3 regions of the Streptomyces sp. NPDC020807 genome follow, and region 2 is predicted to be linked to each of the others. Evidence: riboswitches for the same ligand, from Rfam matches in the RefSeq annotation. Region 2 holds a riboswitch; each other region holds the start of a gene.
The links. Region 2 has a riboswitch for cobalamin ahead of AB0G79_RS18260 (ABC transporter substrate-binding protein). Riboswitches for the same ligand answer to the same signal wherever they lie in the genome.
Positions count from the first base shown of each region.

Region 1: linked by a shared signal. The riboswitch ahead of AB0G79_RS30785 (cobalamin biosynthesis protein) and the one ahead of AB0G79_RS18260 (ABC transporter substrate-binding protein) in region 2 are both predicted to bind cobalamin.
Region 3: linked by a shared signal. The riboswitch ahead of cobN (cobaltochelatase subunit CobN) and the one ahead of AB0G79_RS18260 (ABC transporter substrate-binding protein) in region 2 are both predicted to bind cobalamin.

Region 1 covers NZ_JBFADU010000033.1:56,022-59,286, forward strand. The annotation lists gene AB0G79_RS30775 (inorganic phosphate transporter) at 51-1,319, shown strand; gene AB0G79_RS30780 (hypothetical protein) at 1,332-1,553, shown strand; cobalamin riboswitch at 1,688-1,823, shown strand; gene AB0G79_RS30785 (cobalamin biosynthesis protein) at 1,856-2,833, shown strand; gene AB0G79_RS30790 (cobyric acid synthase) at 2,830-3,265, shown strand, end outside.
Region 2 covers NZ_JBFADU010000011.1:41,912-45,176, reverse strand. The annotation lists gene AB0G79_RS18265 (iron chelate uptake ABC transporter family permease subunit) at 1-129, opposite strand, end outside; gene AB0G79_RS18260 (ABC transporter substrate-binding protein) at 171-1,184, opposite strand; cobalamin riboswitch at 1,323-1,453, opposite strand; gene AB0G79_RS18255 (cold shock domain-containing protein) at 1,571-1,777, opposite strand; gene AB0G79_RS18250 (TetR family transcriptional regulator) at 1,884-2,477, opposite strand; gene AB0G79_RS18245 (glucose 1-dehydrogenase) at 2,506-3,265, opposite strand, start outside.
Region 3 covers NZ_JBFADU010000001.1:411,065-414,329, reverse strand. The annotation lists gene cobN (cobaltochelatase subunit CobN) at 1-1,356, opposite strand, end outside; cobalamin riboswitch at 1,396-1,534, opposite strand; gene AB0G79_RS01975 (cobalamin biosynthesis protein CobG) at 1,614-2,879, shown strand; gene AB0G79_RS01970 (precorrin-8X methylmutase) at 2,884-3,265, shown strand, end outside.

The DNA.
Region 1 (3,265 bases), on a different contig from region 2:
AGGTTGCCTACGTTCGACGAGCCACTGACGTCAAACGATTGCCTGGGTAAATGGAACACATCACGCTGCTGCTCGCCATTGTGGTCGTGACAGCTCTCGTGTTCGATTTCACGAACGGTTTCCACGACACCGCCAACGCGATGGCCACGACCATCTCGACCGGTGCGCTCAAGCCCAAGACGGCGGTGGCCATGTCCGCCGTGCTGAACCTCGTCGGAGCCTTCCTGTCCGTGGAGGTCGCCAAGACGATCTCCGGCGGGATCATCAACGAAGAGGGCATTCGCACAGAAGTGATCTTCGCGGCGCTCGTGGGCGCCATCCTCTGGAACCTGCTGACCTGGCTCCTGGGCCTGCCGTCCAGCTCCTCCCACGCCCTCTTCGGCGGCCTGATCGGCGCCGCCGTCATGTCCGCCGGCTGGTCCGCGGTCAACGGCTCGACGATCGTCACCAAGGTCCTCATCCCGGCCGTCGCCGCGCCGCTCGTCGCCGGCCTCGCCGCGATGGCCGCCACCAAGCTGACGTACAAGATCAAGGCCAACCCCGACGCCAAGGCCACCGCCAAGGGCTTCCGGGCCGGTCAGATCGCCTCCGCCGGTCTCGTCTCCCTCGCCCACGGCACCAACGACGCCCAGAAGACGATGGGCATCATCACCCTCGCCCTGGTCACCCAGGGCGTCGTCGCCCCCGGCTCGAACCCGCCCCTGTGGGTCGTCGTCTCCGCCGGTGTCGCCATCGCGCTCGGCACCTACCTCGGCGGCTGGCGCATCATCCGCACCATGGGCAAGGGCCTGACCGACCTCCAGCCGCAGCAGGGCTTCGCCGCCCAGACCAGCGCCGCGACGGTCATCCTGGCCTCCTCGCACCTCGGCTTCTCCCTCTCCACCACCCAGTCCTGCTCGGGTGCCGTGATGGGCGCCGGCCTCGGCCGCAAGGGCGGTGTCGTCCGCTGGTCGACCGCCACCCGGATGTTCGTCGCCTGGGGTCTCACCCTTCCGGCCGCCGGCCTCGTCGGCGCGGGCGCCGAGTTCCTGACCAAGCAGGGCCCCTGGGGCATCGCCGCCGTCGCCGTCCTCCTCGTCGCCGGCTCGGGCGTCATCTGGACCCTCTCCCGTCGCAAGCCGGTCGACCACAACAACGTCACCGCCGACGACCTCGACGAGGAGCCCGCGGGCGTCGTGACCACCGCCATCGCGGCCGTCACCCCGCCGCCGGCCCCCGGTTCCGTCGCCGCCGTCGCGGACGAGGACCTCAAGACCACCATCCCGGCGCCGGTTCCCACGGACCCGGCCGCTCCCCCGGCCTCCGCCGCTGCGGTGTAAGGAACGAACGACATGAAGATCGACTGGGCAGCTCTCGGCTCCGTCTTCGGAGTCAGCCTCGTGGCGACCGTCGCCCTCGTGGGCCTCTTCACCCTCGGGATCGTCGGCCTCGGCAAGCAGGAGGAGGCCGAGGCGAACGGCGGCTCCGCCGCCCTGGCCCGTACCGGCGCCTACGCCTGCTTCGCCCTCTGCGCGGCGGCCGTCGGCTACGGCATCTACCTGATCGTCGTCTGACGGTCGCGCCTCCCTCCTCACGGCGGGCGGTCCCCACCTCCGGGTGGGGGCCGCCCGCCGTGTTCGTGGTGCCGTGTTTGTGGTGCTTCGCACAGTGACCCGTCGCAGGTCAAAGGTGGGTTGACGGCTGTTCGCGGCGCGTGGTGGACTGCCGAGGCCATTACGGCGGCAGTCAGAGGAAGTCCGGTGCGAATCCGGCGCGGTCCCGCCACTGTGACCGGGCCCCCAGGGTCCGGGAGTCAGGAACTCTCGCCGCCGGTCACGTCGATCCAGGGCGCGGACCCTGAGTGAGGACATGCGCCATGCCCGGCCGCATCAGAACCACAGGTGCCTTCGCCTACGGAGCCGCCCTCGGGCTGGCCGTCGACCGCCTCGTCGGCGATCCACGCCGCGGCCACCCCGTCGCCTTCTTCGGCCGGACCGCCGCCGCCGTCGAACAGCGCCTGCACCGCGACGACCGCGCCCGCGGCGCCCTGCACACCGCCGTCTGCGCCGGGACGACCGTCGCCGCGGGCGCCCTCGCCGCCCGGGCCGTACGGAACCGGCCGGCCGCCGCCGTCGCCCTCACCGCCGCGTCCGTCTGGGCCGTCGTCGGCGGTACGACCCTGGGCCGCGAGGCGCAGGCGATCGGCGGGGCGCTCGCCGCCGGCGACCTGGACGTGGCCCGCGAGCGGCTGCCGCACCTCTGCGGGCGCGACCCGCAGTCCCTCGACGGTCCCGCGATGGCCCGCGCCGTCGTCGAGTCCGTCGCCGAGAACACCTCCGACGCCGTCGTCGGCGCCCTCTTCTGGGGCGCGGTCGCGGGCGTCCCCGGCCTCCTCGGCTTCCGGGCCGTCAACACCCTCGACGCGATGGTCGGCCACAAGTCCCCGCGCTACCTCCGCTTCGGCTGGGCCTCGGCCCGCCTCGACGACGTGGCCGGCTGGCCCGGCGCCCGGCTGACCGCCGTCGCCGCGACGCTCGCCGGCGGCGACCCGCGCGGAGCCGTACGGGCCTGGCGGGCGGACGCGGCGAAGCACCCGAGCCCCAACGCGGGCCCCGTCGAGGCCTCCTTCGCGGGCGCACTCGGCGTACGGCTCGGGGGGACCCTCTCGTACGGCGGGCGGGTCGAGCACCGGCCCGTCCTCAACGGGGAGGGGCGGCCCGTCGAGGTCGCCGACATCGACCGGGCGGTCCGGCTCTCGCGCCGGGTCACCGCCGTGTCGCTGGCCGCCTGCGTCGGCGGCCGGCTGATCGTGAGCGCGCTGAGCGCGCGCGCGTCGAAGGGGAGGAACGCATGAGCGGCGGCCGCACGAGGGGTGGCGGACTGCTCGTCGCCGGGACCACGTCCGACGCGGGCAAGAGCGTCGTGACCGCCGGGATCTGCCGCTGGCTGGTCCGGCAGGGGATCAAGGTCGCCCCCTTCAAGGGACAGAACATGTCCCTCAACTCCTTCGTGACCCGCGAGGGCGCCGAGATCGGGCGCGCGCAGGCCATGCAGGCGCAGGCCGCGCGCGTCGAGCCGACCGCGCTCATGAACCCCGTGCTGCTCAAGCCCGGCAGCGACCGGTCCAGCCAGGTCGTCCTCATGGGCAAGCCGGTCGGCGAGCTGTCGGCCCGCGGCTACCACGGGGGCAGGCAGAAGGAGCTCTTCGAGCCCGTCCTCGCCTGCCTGGAGGAGCTGCGGAGCACGTACGACGCCGTCATCTGCGAAGGCGCCGGAAGCCCCGCCG
Region 2 (3,265 bases):
GTCGCCGCCGAGGTGGGCGGCGACGACCGACCCGACCTCGCCGACCCGCAGGTCGGCGGGTCCGACGGTGATCGCGACGGCGACGGAGGCGCCGAGGAGGGCGAGCCCGGCCAGGACCCAGAGGGCCACCGGGCTCCTGGTGGCGGCGGGGCTCCTGGTGGCGGGTGCGCTCACTTCGCGAGTCCGTACGAGCGGAGCGCCGCCGCCAGCTTCTCGATGCCCTCGACCGTGCGCAGGGTGGGGTTCATGGCCTGGCCGCTGAGGAGCACGTACCGCTTCTTCCGCACCGCCGTCATGTTCCGCGTGACGGGGTCGGACTCCAGGAAGGCGATCTTCCTGGCGGCGCTCTCGGCGGACTGGGAGCGGCGGATCAGGTCGCCGATGACGAGGACGTCGGGGTCGCGGTCGGCGACGCTCTCCCAGTTGATCTGGGGCCATTCCTCGCGGGTGTCGTCGAAGACGTTCTTCGCGCCGAGCGCACGGGTGATGACGCCGGGGGCCCCGCAACAGCCGGCCATGTAGGGGGATTCGGCGTTGGCGTACCAGTAGAGGACGGTCGCGTCGGTGAAGTCGCCCGCCGAAGCGGCCTTCGCCACCCGCCCCTTGAGCTCGGCGACGAGCTTCTCGCCGCGCTCGCTCACGTCGAACACCCGGGCCAGGTCACGGATTTCGCCGTACACGGTCTCCATCGTGAGCGGCTTGGTGCGGACGCCGTCGCCGTCGCCGCTGTTGTCCTTGCCGGCGCAGTCGGTCGGCGAGAGGTAGGTGGGGACGCCGAGCTTCGCGAACTGCTCGCGGGGTGCCACGCCGCCCTTGCCGAGCGTGTAGCCGAAGGAGGCGGCGGCGAAGTCGGGTTCGGTGCCGAGGACCTTCTCGAAGGAGGGGTAGCGGTCGGCGAGGCGCGGGACCTTCGCGTTCTCCGCCTCAAGTCCTTTGAGGACGGGGTCGGTCCAGGTGGCGGTGCCCACCATCCGGTCGGCGAGGCCGAGGGAGAGCAGGATCTCGGCGGCGCCCTGGTCGAGCGCGACGGCCCTCCGGGGCGCTCGGTCGATCCGTACGCGCTGACCGCAGTTGTCGAGCGTCACGGGGTGTCCGGAGGCGGTGCCCTCCTCCTGGTTCTTCGCCGCGGGCTTCGGGGCGGTTCCACCGGCGCAGCCGGCCACGGCCAGGACCAGCGCGGACATCAGGGCCAGGAGCAGGGTCCGGGCGGGGCGAGGGACGGGGTGTGCGAACGGCACGGAGCTTCCTCTGCGTCACGGCTCATGCGCGGAGCCTGTCGTACGGTGCTCCCCGGGCGACGTCGCGACGCCGGGGCCGCCAGCAGGTCTTCGGACTCGGGGTCATCCGGACGGAGCGCCTTCCCGGGCCCGTCCCGCGACAGTGCCCAGTGGCCGATGCTCCGCCCGTCGCCCTCACCGCTGCGCGTCAGCTCCGGATTCCCACCGGATTCCCTGACCCGTGCACTCGCCCGTTCGGGTGCGTACAAAGGTGCGACTGGCTTCGGCACAGTACCACCGCGCCCGCCGAGGCCCTCTTCGCACCCGCACACCCCATGGGAGTGCCGGCGCCTTCAGAGGCGGATCTCCTTCGCCTCGAAACGACCCTCGCCGAGGGCGAGGACGAAGGTGATCTGCTGCCCCTCGGAGAGCGTCCTGGCCTCGCCCTCGATGTCGGCGGCGCTGAACCAGACCTGCTCCTCGGAACCGACGGGGACGACGAACCCGTATCCGTCACGACGGTTGAAGGACTTCACGAACCCTTTGCTTCTGCCGTCCACGGCGGCCTCCCTGTCGTCATCGGCGATGGGGGTGTCACGGGGTCTCAGTCGAGGTGTACCCCGTCGGCGCGCCCGCCGCCCGTCGATCGGCGCGAGGGAGTGGCGGTCAGCGGCCGCCGGGGTACGCGATCCGGGCCGTGATCCGCGCGATGCGCGCCGCCGAGACCTCGGGGGACGCCACCGGCTGGACGATGTGACTGACGGTGAGCCGCACGATCGTCTCGACCGCGAGGCCGCGGGACTCCTCGTCCACGTCGGGCCAGGCCTCGATCGCGTACGCGTCGAGCAGGGTCATCGCCGTCCCGAAGACGGGTTCGGGCCGGGTGGTCAGATAGGCGAGGAGGTCGTCGTCGCCGCCGCGCGCCGCCACCAGGACGCTCTTGATGAGGGGGTTGTCCACGGCCTGCTGGAGCGTGTAGCCGACCCCGGCCGCCGCCGCGGCCTCCAACTCGCCTCGGTGGGCGTCCAGTTCGCGCTGGATTCCGACGAGGAAGCCCTCCAGCTCTCGCTGGACGAGGGCCTGGCCGATGGCCTCCTTCGAGCCGAACTCGTTGTAGAGCGTCTGGCGGCTGATCCCGGCGGCGCGCGCGATGCCGGTCATGCGCAGGCCGCCCCAGCCCTCGGCGGCGACGAGGCGGTAGGCGGCGTCGAGCACCTGCTCGCGCAGGAGGGACCGGACGCTGTCGCGGAAACGTGTCATCGTGCGCCCACCTTATCCAGCGAACCCCTCAGAGGGCGCTGCCGCCCGAGACGTCCAGGTACTGGCCGGTGACCCAGCGGGCCTCGTCGGAGACGAGGAAGGCGACGACGTCCGCGATGTCGGCGGGGTCGCCGATCCGGCCGAAGACCGAGTGGGCGGCGAGGGCCGCGCGCGCCTCCGGGGTCGTCCGGCGCCGGGCGTTCATGTCGGTGGCGACGAAGCCGGGGGCGACGGCGTTGACCGTGATCCCCCGGGGGCCGAGCTCCTTGGCGAGCGCCAGCGTCATCGTGTCGACGGCGCCCTTGGTCATCGCGTAGGTCACGGACTCGGGGAAGGCCGTCCTGGTCGCGAGGGAGGAGACGTTGACGATCCGGCCGCCGTCACGGAGCCGGTCGAGGCCCCGCTGGATGAGGAAGAGGGGGGCCTTCACGTTGATCGCGAAGAGCCGGTCGAAGACCTCGGGGGACAGCTCGTGGACGCGGCCGGAGCCGCTCGCCCCGGCGTTGTTGACGAGGATGTCGAAGCCGGGCTCCTCGCCGAGCTCCGCGAGACCCGCGTCGAGGCCCGCGTAGAACACGTCGACGGCGTCCGGCGCCGCGAGGTCGGACCGGAAGGCGAAGGCCCGCCCGCCCCGCTCCTCGACGCCCCGCACCGTCGCGCGGGCGGCGTCCTCGTCGCGGCCGTAGTGGACGGCGACCAGGGCGCCGTCCGCGGCGAGCCGCTCGGCGACGCCTCTTCCGATGCCTCGGCTCGCTCCCGTGACGATCGCGGTCCTGCCGGCCAAGCGG
Region 3 (3,265 bases), on a different contig from region 2:
GAACATCTCGCCCGGCGCCGGGCCCCAGTGCTCCTCGACCTGCTCGCGCAGCTCGGCCGGGAGCGTCGCGTACCAGCGCTTGTAGTCGGCGGCCGGGATGCGGACCGGGTTCCTCGCGAGCTGCTCCTCGGTCAGCCAGTCCTGGTCATGGCCGCCGGCCTCGATGAGGGCGTAGATCAGCTCGTCGCCGTCGCCGGAGACCAGGCCGGGCAGGTCGGCCTCGGGCCCGAAGTCGTACCCCTCGGCGATCAGTCGGCGCAGCAGGGCGACGGCGGAGGCGGGGGTGTCGAGACCGACGGCGTTGCCGATGCGGGAGTGCTTGGTGGGGTACGCGGAGAGGACGAGCGCGAGCTTCTTCTCGGCGTTCGGGATGTGGCGGAGCCGGGCGTGCCGGACGGCGATCCCGGCGACGCGGGCCGCGCGCTCGGCGTCGGCGACGTACGCGGGCAGGCCGTCGGCGTCGATCTCCTTGAAGGAGAACGGGACGGTGATGAGGCGGCCGTCGAACTCGGGCACGGCCACCTGGCTGGCGGCGTCGAGCGGCGAGAGGCCCTCGTCGTTCTCCTCCCAGGCGGACCGCGAACCGGTCAGGCAGAGCGCCTGGAGGATCGGCACGTCGAGCGCGGCGAGCGCCCCCGCGTCCCAGGCCTCCTCGTCGCCGCCGGCCTGCGCCTCGGCGGGCTTCGTACCGCCGGCGGCGAGGACGGTCGTGACGATCGCGTCGGCGCCGCGGAGCGTCTCGACGAGCTCCTCCTCGGGGGCGCGCAGCGAGGCCACGTACAGCGGCAGCGCCTGGGCCCCGGCGTCCTCGACGGCGTCGCAGAGGGCGTCGACGAAGGCGGTGTTCCCGCTCATGTGGTGGGCGCGGTAGTAGAGCACGGCGACCGTCGGGCCGTCGGTGCGGCGGGGGGTGCGCTCCAGGGGACCCCAGGTGGGGGCGGCGGCCGGGGCCTCGAAGCCGTGACCGGTGAGGAGCACGGTGTCGGAGAGGAAGCGGGCCAGCTGCGTCAGGTTCGCGGGGCCGCCGTGCGCGAGGTAGGCGTGCGCCTCGGTCGCGACGCCGACGGGGACCGTCGAGGCCTCCATCAGCTGCGCGTCGGGGGCCTGTTCGCCGCTGAGCACGACGACCGGCTTTCCGGCGGCGTGGATCGCGTCGAGCCCCTCCTGCCAGGAGCGCAGGCCGCCGAGGAGGCGGACGACGACGAGCTCGACGCCGTCGAGGAGGCCGGGCAGGTCGGCGAGGGGAAGCCGGGAGGGGTTGGCGAAGCGGTACGCGGGACCGTCCCCGTCCGCCGCGGCGTCGGCCGCGCGGGCGCTGAGCAGGTCGGTGTCGGAGTGCGACAGCAGCAGGAGCATGGCAGGCGCAGGCCCTTCCTCGGGGTTGTCCGCGCCCCGGGTGGTCGTGGTGTCGGCGGGGAGTTCCTGACTCACCCGTACCGGCCAGGCCGGTACGGGCTCACAGTGGCGGGACCGCGCCGGATTCTCACCGGGCTTCCTCCCCGGGGCCCTGGGACCCCATGCCTTCCCGCATCCTAGATCGTGCCGGGGACGGGCCGAAGGGAGACGGGGAGTCGGCCGGATCACACCCGGTGAGGGCCTCCTGTCCCGTGGGTATGCTCGCCGCCATGCCGCCCACCCCGCCCCCGTCCCCGAAGCCCCAGCGGAACGAACCGTCCGCCCGGGACCGTGGCGATGCCTGCCCCGGCGCGCTGCGCCTGCACGCCGCCGACGACGGCGGCCTGGCTCGACTCCGGCTTCCCGCAGGGCGTTTGACGGCACGTCAGGTGGAGGTCCTCGCGCACGCGGCGGAGACCCTGGGCGACGGCTCGGTGAGCGTCACCTCCCGGGGCAACGCCGAGCTCCGCGGCCTGGCGGACGGCTGCGGGACGGAGCTCGCCGCGCTCCTCGCGGACGCGGGCCTGCTGCCCTCCGCCACGCACGAACGCGTCCGCAACATCGTCGTCTCCCCCGCCGCGGGACTCGACGGACTCGGCGGCCCCGAGGTCCAGTTGTGGGCCCGCGAACTCGACGCCCTCCTCTGCGCCGCCCCCTGGGCGGCGGCGCTTTCCGGCCGTTTCCTCTTCGTCCTCGACGACGGCCGCGGGGACGTGGCGGGGCTCGGCGGCGATGTGACCTTGGTCGCAGTGGAGGCGGGCCGCGCACGGCTGTACGTCGGCGGGCAGGCGTACCACGTCGCCGGGACCGACGCCGCCCGCGCCGCGCTCACCGCCGCCGGGGCCTTCCTCGACGCGGCCCGCGCGGCCGGAACCGGCGCCTGGCGGGTCGGGGAACTCCCCGACGGCCACGCCCCCGACCTGGCCGGCGCCCTCGCGCGGGCCGGGATCGCGGCGGAGCCCGTCACCCCTGCCGCCTCGCTCCTGCTCTACGGAGGACCGCCCGCGCCCGGGCCGCTCGGCGCCCGCGCCCTGTACGTCCTCGCGCCCCTCGGCCGCCTCACCGCCGCGCAGCTGCGGGCGCTGCTGCCCGCCGAAGAGGTACGGCTGACGCCGTGGCGCGGCGCGGTGGTCGTGGGCACCACGGCCGGCACCGACCGGCTCGCCGCCCACGGCCTGATCACCGACCCCGGCTCCCCCTGGGTGAACGTGACCGCCTGCACCGGCCGCCCCGGCTGCGCCAAGTCCCTCGCGGACGTCCGCGCCGACGCCGTCCCGGCCCCGGCGCGCGGCCTGCCCGGAGCGGGCACGCCCGTCCACTACTCCGGCTGCGAGCGCCGCTGCGGCCACCCGCACGGCACCTGGGTCGACGTCGTCGCCACCGCCGACGGCGCGTACCTGGTGAACGGCGCCCCCACCCCCCGTACCGCCCTGCACGAAGCCGTCACCACGGCCCGCACGACCACCACGGCCACCACCCGATGACGAGATGAGCGAGAGCACCAGGATGTTCGACTACGAGAAGGACGGGACGGAGATCTACCGCCGGTCCTTTGCCACGATCCGCGCCGAGGCGGACCTCGACGGCCTGCCCGCCGACGTCGCCCAGGTGGCGGTCCGGATGATCCACGCCTGCGGCATGACCGACCTCGTCAGCGATATCGCCTACTCGTCGCGGGTCGTCGCGGACGCCCGCGCCGCCCTCCAGGCCGGCGCGCCGATCCTCTGCGACGCCCAGATGGTGGCCAGCGGCGTCACCCGCAAACGGCTGCCCGCCGACAACGAGGTGCTCTGCGCGCTCTCCGACCCGGCCGTCCCCGGCCTCGCCGCCGAGCTCGGCACCACCCGCTCGGCCGCCGCGCTCGAACTCT